DNA from 3 places in the Rhodococcus sp. IEGM 1354 genome. Region 2 is predicted to be linked to each of the others. Evidence: predicted binding sites of a transcription regulator. Region 2 holds the regulator's gene; each other region holds the start of a gene.
What was found. Region 2 encodes LexA, which represses DNA repair genes until DNA is damaged. Its sites were predicted from a motif close to CGAACANNTGTTCG; they were not measured.
Positions count from the first base shown of each region.

Region 1: a site for LexA is predicted at 1,214-1,227, ahead of QM588_RS19255 (HNH endonuclease signature motif containing protein). Genes of this name have one in related genera too.
Region 3: a site for LexA is predicted at 928-941, ahead of QM588_RS05400 (CoA transferase subunit A). Genes of this name have one in related genera too.

Region 1 is NZ_JASHKT010000009.1:70,284-73,816, forward strand. Features, by position in the region: gene QM588_RS19255 (HNH endonuclease signature motif containing protein) at 1-1,179, opposite strand, end outside; gene QM588_RS19260 (hypothetical protein) at 1,502-2,056, shown strand; SAM riboswitch class I at 2,160-2,253, shown strand; gene QM588_RS19265 (ABC transporter substrate-binding protein) at 2,498-3,533, shown strand, end outside.
Region 2 is NZ_JASHKT010000005.1:15,930-19,462, reverse strand. Features, by position in the region: gene QM588_RS12185 (uracil-xanthine permease family protein) at 1-684, shown strand, start outside; gene QM588_RS12180 (acyl-CoA dehydrogenase family protein) at 838-1,980, shown strand; gene lexA (transcriptional repressor LexA) at 2,060-2,737, opposite strand; gene QM588_RS12170 (hypothetical protein) at 3,137-3,526, shown strand.
Region 3 is NZ_JASHKT010000002.1:194,096-197,628, reverse strand. Features, by position in the region: gene QM588_RS05405 (CoA transferase subunit B) at 1-130, opposite strand, end outside; gene QM588_RS05400 (CoA transferase subunit A) at 127-876, opposite strand; gene pcaH (protocatechuate 3,4-dioxygenase subunit beta) at 986-1,702, shown strand; gene pcaG (protocatechuate 3,4-dioxygenase subunit alpha) at 1,695-2,333, shown strand; gene pcaB (3-carboxy-cis,cis-muconate cycloisomerase) at 2,376-3,533, shown strand, end outside.

The DNA of each region.
Region 1 (3,533 bases), on a different contig from region 2:
GTCCGATGCGTCGGCGTCGGCTTGGCCGCCGGGTTCAGCAGCGCTGCCGGAGCCGGTGGTGTCGTTGGTGTCGTTGGTGTTGGGCGTGCTGTGTGGCGTTGTGCCGCAACCACAGTCGCTGCTGTCGGTGTACTCACCCTCACCGCGGTCTTCGCCACTGCGGTCTTCGCCACTGCGGTCGTCGTCACCGTAGAAGTTGGCACCGTTGTCGTTCGTCCCATCCCACAGGTATTCGTCACCCGATCGAGCATCGCTGGATCCTGCCTCGTCGGGCATCGGCCCGGGCTTTGGCGTAGCTGCACTGCCACTCCCGCCGCCGTCCCCGCCGCCGTCCTCGTCGCCGGTGGTCTCATCCTCGTGGACGATCGATGTCGGGTCGGCGGGATTGTTCACTCCCGGCTTCGCGGCTTTCGAGAACAAGGCTTCGAGGTAGGCCCGTAGCTCCGAGTCGACGCAGAACTTTCCTTCCGACATTCCGTCGGACCCCTGCTCACCGAGGTAGAAGAACGCATCCCGCCGTTTCCGCGGCCTCGGCTTCGCGTTCTTGTCCTCGTCTTCGTCCTCGTCGAAGTCGCCGTCGGGGTCGAGGATCGAACCGAGGTGCGCCACCAACGGCGCGAAGTCGTCGGGTCGCCTCGTCGACGCCAAGCCGACCAACTGCTGTTCGGCGCGATCGCGGGTCTGCGGATCGACACTCGAGGGCAGATGGCGGAAGAATTCGCGGATCATCTGCACGTGCTGGACGTCGAGCAGTCCTGCCCGCATCGCTGCAGCGGTGTGCGGCAGCAAAGGCGGTAGCGGTTCGCCGGACAGTGCGGTGCGGTCACCCAATTCGGCGGCCAGACGTACTCGCGCCCCGGCTGTTCGTGGGGTGATCCGGATCATCCACGCCACCGAGCACGGCACCGACCCCGGATAGACGTCGAGGCCGTGCTGTGAGATCAGCTCGTTGAGCCAGGTGTGCGAATACGCGGTCACAGACCGCGACAGAGTTTCCATGCGTTGGATCACCGCACGGCGGTCGGCATTCGACCATGCCACCGACGCCTGCCCCGCCAACTCGGCGACCGCGGACTCGACACGGTCCACCAGCGCTGACAGTTCGGGATCGGACACAGCAGGGGCAGGCGGCACCGTCTCGATGCCGTCCACCCCTGATCCGCCGTCCCCCGAAAGCATGGACAGAATCTACCGCGACCCACCGACAACTATTCGAACGCACGTTCCCACATCATTTGGCTGTCGCTGCGGCCCAGCTGGAGTCGGCGCACGGCACTATGCGGCCAATTACATATGGATCCAAAGTGTGACGTTGTCGGATTTGTGCAACCACGAGTCGCAAAGATGCTGGTGGCGGCGTTCAATATCCCCCAAGGCGGACGTAACGACCACAGCAGCGTTGCTTGCATCGGTGACGAAAGCCACTGCTCGACGGTACCTCCGAATGCGACTGTCGAGCCGGTGACCAATGTTGTGTGTTGACCCAGTGGGGATGATCGACATGAACGACTCGTGTGGCTCCGCGCTTTCGTGCAGTTCGGCCAAGGACATGATCACCCGACTCCAGTTCGGCACCGCCGACCTGTGGCCAGAGGACGCGGCGCTTGCTGCCCGCTGGCGCTACATGGCCGATCTGGTCGACTCCGATCGCGGCATTCTCGCTGAGCTCCACGGTTCGGTAACGACTCCGGTGGCGGATGCTCTCGCTGCGGCTGCGGAACTGTGCAGACAATCGGCCGATGAGCCTGTGACCGCCGGAGACTGGGCGCTACTCGGACGAGCGCTGGCGTGGCTCGGCCCCGGCGGTTCCGATATCGATCGCGCGTTGCTTGCTGTGGGAGAAGAGTTGACACTGATCGGTCTCGACGGTGCGGAACAGGACTTCTCGGTCGCGACCTGGCTCTGCATGGACGTCCTCGTCCGATTCGCTCATGCCGGCGAAGCGATCGACTACTGGGTGCACCGCGTGAATGCGCCAGAGTTGAACAAGGTTGCCTCGCATGATGATTCGAGATCTTGCGCGAGTGGGAGCGCTGGACTGGCGCTGGCCGTCTGAACGGTAGGCATCGTTCCGACCGCGCTTCTCGCGTCTGTTGTCGGCGGGTTTTCCTACCCCGGTTGGCAACCGAGTCGACGCTCTCGTAGTATCGGGAACCGTAGGACCATCCAGAGCGACCGAGAGACCTGGCTCTATGACGTCGCAGCAACCCCCCGCTCGTCGGGTGAGGGTGCTACCGCCGGGACCGATGGAGGAATGCACGTGAACACCCGAGTTGCCTCAGGCTTCGTCAACGGTTGCCGCCGTCTCCATGTCGATCTGTGCCGCCTCAACGGTTCGACCTGTCGCAGCTGACCTTTCGCCGCAACTCGTACTTCACACCTCACCTCATCATCTGCGCGCACTCCTGCCTGGGCACACCCAGCTCGGACGCGGGACTGTGCGCGCGATCGACCAGATATCGGAGACACCTACGTGTCCACTCGTCCTGCATTCCTGGTGGCCGGCCTGATCGCCACTACGGCCACATTCCTCGCCGGGTGCGCCGGTGGTGCCGCCACCACGGCCGCCGATGCCGGTCCGGCTCAGCCGGGCGGGACTCTGCGTTACGGCTTGTCCGGGGCCCCGACCTGCTCGGATCCCGCCCAGTCCGGCACCAACCAGACCATCTACGTCACCCGTCAGGTCGTCGATTCACTCACCGATCAGAACCCCGAAACCGGTGAGATCGAACCGTGGCTGGCCGAGCGGTGGGAGGTCGGTCCCGACGCGAAATCCTTCACATTCACGCTGAAGGACGGCGTCACCTTCAGTGACGGCACGGTGCTCGACGCGGCGGCGGTGAAGGCGAATTTCGACGCGATCATCGGCCTCGGCGCAGCGAAGGCACCGTTGGCGGCGAGCTATCTGACCGGCTATCAGAGCGCGACGGTGGTCGACCCCTCGACGGTGCGCATCGACTTCGCAGCACCGAATGCGCAGTTCCTGCAGGCGAGTTCGACACCACAGCTCGGAATACAGGCACTCGCTACCTCGGGCCGATCGGCGGAATCGCGGTGCTTGGGAACCAACATCGGGTCCGGGCCCTTCACCTATGCCGACTACCAACAGGATCGGTCGGTCTCGTTGGCCAAGCGGACCGGATACAACTGGGGTTCAGCGGTATTCGGTCACACCGGCGAGGCCTATCTCGATCGCATCGATTTCACCATCGTGCCCGAGTCGGGCGTCCGCACGGGAAGCTTGTCCTCCGATCAACTGGACGCCGTCAGCGATGCGTTGCCGCAGGACGCTCCGCAGATCGAAGCGACCGGCGGCCGAATTCTGACCACCTCGAACCCGGGAGTCCCGTTCGGCATTCAGCCCAACGTCACGCGCGGTGCGTTGCAGGATCCCGTCGTGCGCGCCGCACTGGTGCCTGCCATCAACCGGCAGGAACTCGTCGACACCGTACTGGGACCCGATTTCGAGCCGGCCACCAGCGCGTTGGCCAGTGCGACACCGGGTTACACCGAACTCGCCGGAGTGACCTACG
Region 2 (3,533 bases):
TGGGTATTCGCCGCCGTCACCGGCGGTATCGCGCAACCACGACTCGACGCTCTGAGCGCCGCGAGCTGGGTCGGGCTACCCGAGTTCCGTGGCCCGTCGTTCGAGCTGTCGGTGATTCTGGTAGCGCTGCCGGTGGTGATCGTCCTCGTCGCCGAGAACGTCGGACACGTCAAGGCAGTCGCAGCGATGACCGGAAAGAACCTCGACGACGTGGCCGGTGATGCCCTGATCGCCGATGGGTTGGCGACCACCCTGGCCGGGGCTGCTGGTGGATCGGGAACCACCACATACGCCGAGAACATCGGAGTGATGGCCGCGACCCGCGTGTACTCGACCGCCGCGTACTGGGTTGCCGCGATCACCGCGATCGTGTTGGCGTTCTCGCCCAAGTTCGGTGCGCTGATCTTCACCGTCCCGGACGGTGTCATCGGTGGAGCGACACTCGTGCTCTACGGGCTCATCGGACTGCTCGGCGTTCGAATCTGGACCGATGCCAAGGTGGATTTCACCGATCCGGTGAACCTCACCGTCGTCGCAGCAGCACTCGTCGCCGGAATCGGCGACCTGACGCTCTCCGTCGGATCGGTCGAACTCGGTGGTATCGCGTGGGGATCGCTGGGCATACTCGTCGGATACCCGATCGTCTCGGCGTTGGCCCGAGGGAGAACGACTCGACGACGCTAGCAGGGGCGGTCACGGATCGCGCACGTTTTGGTCATCGACCCCCGGTGCACCGCGAACGTACTGTTGAACCGTGACGTCAGTCGCACCGACGACCGCGCTGTGACACCCCTTTCTCGCGGTCGACGACGGTGCGCACCGAACAAGGAGACCCGCGTGGAACGCACACTTTTCGAGCCCGAGCACGAGCTGTTCCGGGAGTCGTACCGGAAGTTTCTCGAACAGCACGTAGCGCCGAATCATGCGAAGTGGGAAGAGCAGAACCTCGTCGACCGCGACGTGTGGGTCGAGGCCGGGAAGCAGGGCTTCCTCGGAACTGCTGCTCCCGAGGAATTCGGCGGCGGCGGAGTCAAGGACTTCCGCTACAACGCCATCGTCACCGAGGAGACCACCCGCGGCGGCTACAGCGGCATCGGCTTCACCCTGCACAACGACGTCGTCGCGCCGTACTTCATCGAGTTGGCCAACGACGAGCAGAAGCAGCGCTGGCTTCCCGGATTCTGCTCGGGTGAGCTGATCAGCGCGATCGCCATGACCGAGCCGGGCACCGGCAGCGACCTGCAGGGCATCAAGACCAAGGCCGTTCGGGACGGCGACGACTGGGTGCTCAACGGCTCGAAGACGTTCATCACCAACGGCATCAACGCCGATCTGGTGATCGTCGTGGCGTGCACCGATCCCGAGAAGGGGGCCCAGGGCTTCTCATTGCTGGTCGTCGAACGGGGCATGCCCGGTTTCGAGCGTGGCCGCAACCTCGACAAGATCGGCATGAAGGCCCAGGACACCGCTGAGCTCAGCTTCACCGACGTTCGGGTTCCCGCCGCCAACCTGCTCGGCGAAGAAGGCATGGGCTTCATCTACCTGATGCAGAACTTGCCCCAGGAGCGGCTCTCGATTGCCGTCGTTGCCGCTGCAGCCATGGAATCGGCACTGGAGATGACCATTCAGTACTGCCGTGACCGCAAGGCATTCGGTAAGTCGATCGGAAAGTTCCAGAACACGCGATTCGTGTTGGCGGAACTCGCTACCGAAACCACCGCCACCCGCATCATGGTCGACAAATTCATCGAACTGCTCAACGACGGCAAGTTGACCGTGCAGGAAGCTGCCATGGCCAAGTGGTGGACCACCGAGAACCAGGTCAAGCTCATCGACCGATGCCTTCAGCTGCACGGTGGGTACGGCTACATGAAGGAGTACCCGATCGCCAAGGCGTACATGGATTCTCGGGTACAGACCATCTACGGCGGCACCACGGAGATCATGAAGGAGATCATCGGTCGCGGACTGAATCTCTGATTCTGCCGATCGTTCAGGACCGACGAGAAGGGCCGCAGCATCTGTGCTGCGGCCCTTCTTCGTTGTGTCCGAACAGAGTTCAGAGCTTGCGCATCACGGTGACGACCTTGCCGAGAATGGCAGCATTGTTGCCCGGGATCGGCTCGAACAGTGGGTTGTGCGGCATGAGCCACACCTCACCCTTGGAACGCTTGAACGTCTTGACCGTGGCCTCACCCTCGATCATCGCCGCGACGATGTCGCCGTTGTCGGCCACGGACTGTTGACGCACGACGACCCAGTCGCCGTCGCAGATCGCCGCGTCGATCATGGACTCGCCGACGACCTTGAGCAAGAACAACGATCCCTGACCGACCAACTCGCGGGGGAGTGGGAACACGTCCTCGACGGCTTCCTCGGCCAGAATCGGACCACCCGCGGCGATCCGCCCCAGAACGGGAACGAACGTGGGAGTCGGCAACCGGTCCTGATCCTCGGACGAGCCGTCGACCGCGGCGGCAGCTTGATCGGCCTGCACCTCGTCGAGTCCGCGAACGTCGACCGCGCGGGGGCGGTTGGCGTCGCGCCGCAGAAATCCCTTCCGCTCCAGGGTGCGCAACTGATGGGCGACGGACGACGTCGACGTCAGGCCCACGGCATCGCCGATCTCTCGAATGCTGGGTGGGTATCCGCGCTCGGTGACCGATGCCCGGATGACCTCCAACACCTTCCGCTGGCGCTCGGTGAGCCCCGCGCTGATGTCGGTGCCCACCTCCATGGCCTTCGGGGTAGGCTCGGCGGCCGGCTTTCCGGCCGCGGCCTTGCCGACCGTCGAGGATCCGGCTCGCGTGGAACCAGCTTTCGTGGAACCCGTCGTACTGGAACCGGTGATGGACCTCGTCGAGGTCTCGTCCTTCATGCTGTCGGCCTCCTGCTGATGCGGCTGGATTCGGTCTACGCGGTATCGATCCACGCGGACTGGAGTTGATGTTGTCGACTCGTGTGGCGTGTGGTTTCTGACACGAATCTAGCGTGTATCAGCTGTTGAATCAAACATCTGTTCGACTCGTGTCGCGTTTTCTACAGACTTTGTCGGAGGCGCGTGATAGAACTTCGAACAAGCGTCCATCGAACGCCTGATCGAACAATCGATCCAACGAGCGAAGACGAGGTTCCGATGACCATCACCACCGATCGTCCCACCACTGCCGGTTTGCGTTCGCGATCCGGTGTCGTCGAGCGTCGTCGGCGCTCGCGGCCCGTGCTGCAGAACCACGCGCGTCGGACGCAGAACGGCCCGTGCTTGCCTGTGGTGGACGAGTCCTGGACCGACGTCACCGATCGCGAGATGGCGGATCGAGACTTCGACGACACCTCGGCCCATTTCGCGAGCCAGACCGTGCGCCCACGCTCTCTCGTTCTGTGGATGTTGGCTGTGGTCGTCGTGGCCGGCGGTCTGATCGGCATCGCGAATCTGAGCGCGACCACACCCGACGCGGCCACTCAGCCCGCCGGCGCGGTCATGGTTCACGACGGAGCGCTCGTCGAGTACGCACCCAGCAGATGACCACCGG
Region 3 (3,533 bases), on a different contig from region 2:
CCGAGACGTCGGTCGGAATGTAGTTGGGCACCAGGGTCGGCATGCCGATTCCGAGGTTGACGTACTGCCCGTCGCCGAGCTCTTGCGCCACCCGAGCGGCCATCTGTTCGCGGGACATCTTCTCGCTCATGCTCGTACCGTCCTCTGCTCGATGCCGACCTCGACCGGGCCGACATGCACGACCCGCTGCACATGGATGCCCGGGGTGTGCACCTCGTCCGGACCGATCTCCCCCGGCTCGACCAGGTGCTCGACCTGCGCCACGGTGATCCGACCAGACGCGGCGGCGGGTGGGTTGAAGTTCCGTGCGCTGGCATGGAACACCAGGTTGCCGTGCCGGTCGCCCTTCCAGGCGTGGACCAAGGCGTAGTCCGCGACGATGCCGCGCTCCATGACATAGGTGATCCCGTCGAATTCCCGGGTCTCCTTCGGCGGACTCGCCACGGCGATGCCGCCGCTGCCGTCGTAACGCAGCGGCAAACCGCCGTCGGCCACCTGCGTCCCGACGCCCGCGGGGGTGAAGAACGCCGGAATACCGGCGCCACCGGCTCGCAGCCGCTCGGCGAGGGTGCCCTGCGGGGTCAGCTCCACCTCCAGTTCGCCACCGAGGTACTGCCGTGCGAATTCCTTGTTGGACCCCACGTACGAGCTGATCGTGCGCCGAATGCGGTGCTGCGCCAGCAGCACTCCCAGACCGAAGCCGTCGGTTCCGCAGTTGTTGCTGATGGTTTCGAGGTCGGTCGCTCCCTGCTCGAGCACCGCGGCGATCAGGATCTCCGGCACTCCCACCAACCCGAACCCGCCCACGGCGATCGACGACCCGTCGGGGATGTCCGCTACCGCTTCTGTGGCACTGGCCACGACTTTGTCCAACATGGCAGCGACGGTACCCGATGATGTGCGTTATGTGAACAGGTTGCCACCATGCGAACACATGTATACGGTGGCGAGTGCGCTTGATCACCACGATCGTCAGGAGCTGTCGATGCTTCATCTCCCGCCCGAGTACCGGGACCAGACGGGTGTCCATGCACCACGCGACTTCGCCGAGTACCGGACCACTGCTCTGCGGCATCCGGCGCAGCCGTTGACGCTCCTCCCCCAACGATTGACCGAAATCACCGGCCCGGTTCTGGGCGAGGGACGAGTCACGGATTCCGACGCCGACCTGACACTCGCGCGAGGTGGCGAAGCTCAGGGTCAACGCATCATCGTGCACGGACGAGTGCTCGACAGCGACGGCAAAGCGATCCCGAACACGCTCGTCGAGGTATGGCAGGCCAACGCGGGCGGGCGTTACCGACACTCGGGTGATCGCTGGCCAGCGCCTCTCGACCCGCATTTCGACGGCGTGGGCCGAGTACTCACCGATGCCGACGGCCGATACCGGTTCACCACGATCAAACCGGGCGCGTACCCCTGGGGCAACCACCACAACGCATGGCGGCCTGCCCATATCCACTTCTCCCTGTTCGGTCACGCATTCACCCAGCGGTTGGTGACGCAGATGTACTTCCCCGACGACCCCATGTTCTTCCAGGATCCCATCTACAACGCAGCCCCCGAAGACGCGCGTGCTCGCATGATCAGTACCTTCGATTACGAAGCAACACAACCGAACTGGGCTCTCGGGTTCAGGTTCGACATCGTTCTGCGCGGACGCAACGCCACCCCGTTCGAGGAGGACGACCACGATGACTGACCCCGAGTTCGCTCCCAGGTACCCGGTGGTGACCGGTGCCGATTTCACCACTGCACCGTTCGGTCAGACGCCTTCTCAGACGGTCGGGCCCTACGTCCACATCGGTCTGCTGTGGCCGGATGGACAGGACGTCGTACCTCCCGGCACCGCCGAGGCGATCACCCTGACGTTCACCCTCGTGGACGGGGCTCGTCAACCGGTGTCCGACGCGATGATCGAGACCTGGCAGGCCGACTCCGACGGACGCTTCGACCATCAGGACGATCCACGGGGTGCGGTGGCACCACGTGTCGCAGGTTTCCGCGGCTTCGGTCGAGCATTTGCCGATCCACGGGGAACGATGACGATCACGACCATCAAACCGGGGCCGTTGCCCGCCGAGAACGACCTCGTCGAAGCACCCCACATCGACGTCGGAATCTTTGCCCGCGGAATGCTCGAGCGGGTCGTCACGCGGATGTACTTCCCGGACGAGGCCGAGGCCAACGAGATCGATCCGGTGCTGTCCGCCTTGCCCGCCGACAAGCGGGCCCGACTCGTCGCCACCACAGTGGACGGCGGCTACCACCTCGATATCGTGTTACAGAACACCGATCCGGACGGAGACGAGACCCCGTTCTTCGCGCTGTGATGCACGCTGACGAACTGATCGACGATGCGGCGAAAGAGGACCATGGCTTCCGATAGAGGTGCACTGTTCGATCCGATATTCGGCAGCGAGATCATCGCACCGATCGTCGGCGACCGAGGCTGGGTTCGGGCGATGTTCGACGTCGAGGCAGCCCTCTCCCGGGCCGCTGCCTCGGTCGGCGTGGTCGACGTCGTGCATGCGGACATCATCACCGCGGTCTCGGCCGAGCTGGGTGAATCTCTGGACATCACAGCACTCGGAGCGGCTGCAGTGGCCGGTGGGAATCCGGTGATACCACTGGTGAAGGTGCTGCGAAACGCCGTGTCGGAGCATGGAGTTCCTGCTGCTGCCGTGCACCCAGGGGCAACCAGCCAGGACATCATGGACACCGCGTCCATGCTCGTCGCACGTGACGCACTCACGGTCGTCGAGGCCTCGCTCGGCGATGCGTACACCGCGGCGCGAGACCTGGCGCTGACGCACAGAACGACACCGATGGTCGCGCGCACCCTCGGCCAGCAGGCGTTACCCACCACTTTCGGGCTGGTTGCCGCCAATTGGACTGGGGCGCTGACTCGTTCGCGTCACCGTCTCGCTGCGGTCCGGCGGTCGTGCTGTGTTCAATACGGAGGTGCCGCCGGAACGATGGCCGCCGTACATCCGCACGGTCCGGCCATTGCCGCCGCGCTCGCCGACGCCCTCGGTCTGGCACCACAGACTGCGCCCTGGCACACCGACCGCGTCACCGTCGCAGATCTGGCGTGCGCGTTGGGTATTGCCGCGGGCTCCATTGCGAAGATCGCCGGGGACATCGTGTCGATGTCTTCCACCGAACTGGCCGAGGTGTCGGAGAACGCGCCGGGAGGTTCGTCGGCAATGCCACACAAGCGCAACCCGATCGCCGCCATCACCGCGCGGGCTGCGGCCCGCCGGGTGCCGGGAGCCGTTGCGACGGTGCTGGCGAACATGGACCACGAGCAGCAGCGCGCCGCTGGACCGTGGCACGCCGAATGGGAGACCGTCACCGATCTGCTACGCCTCACCGGCGGCGGTGCGCATCGTATAGCGACGAGCCTGACCGGTCTGCATGTGCATTCAGATGCCATGGCGCGCAACCTCGAAGCGACGGGAGGTGCACTTCTCGCCGAACGGGTCACCGCGGCGCTGGCACCGCACACCGAGCACGCCCGCGACATCGTC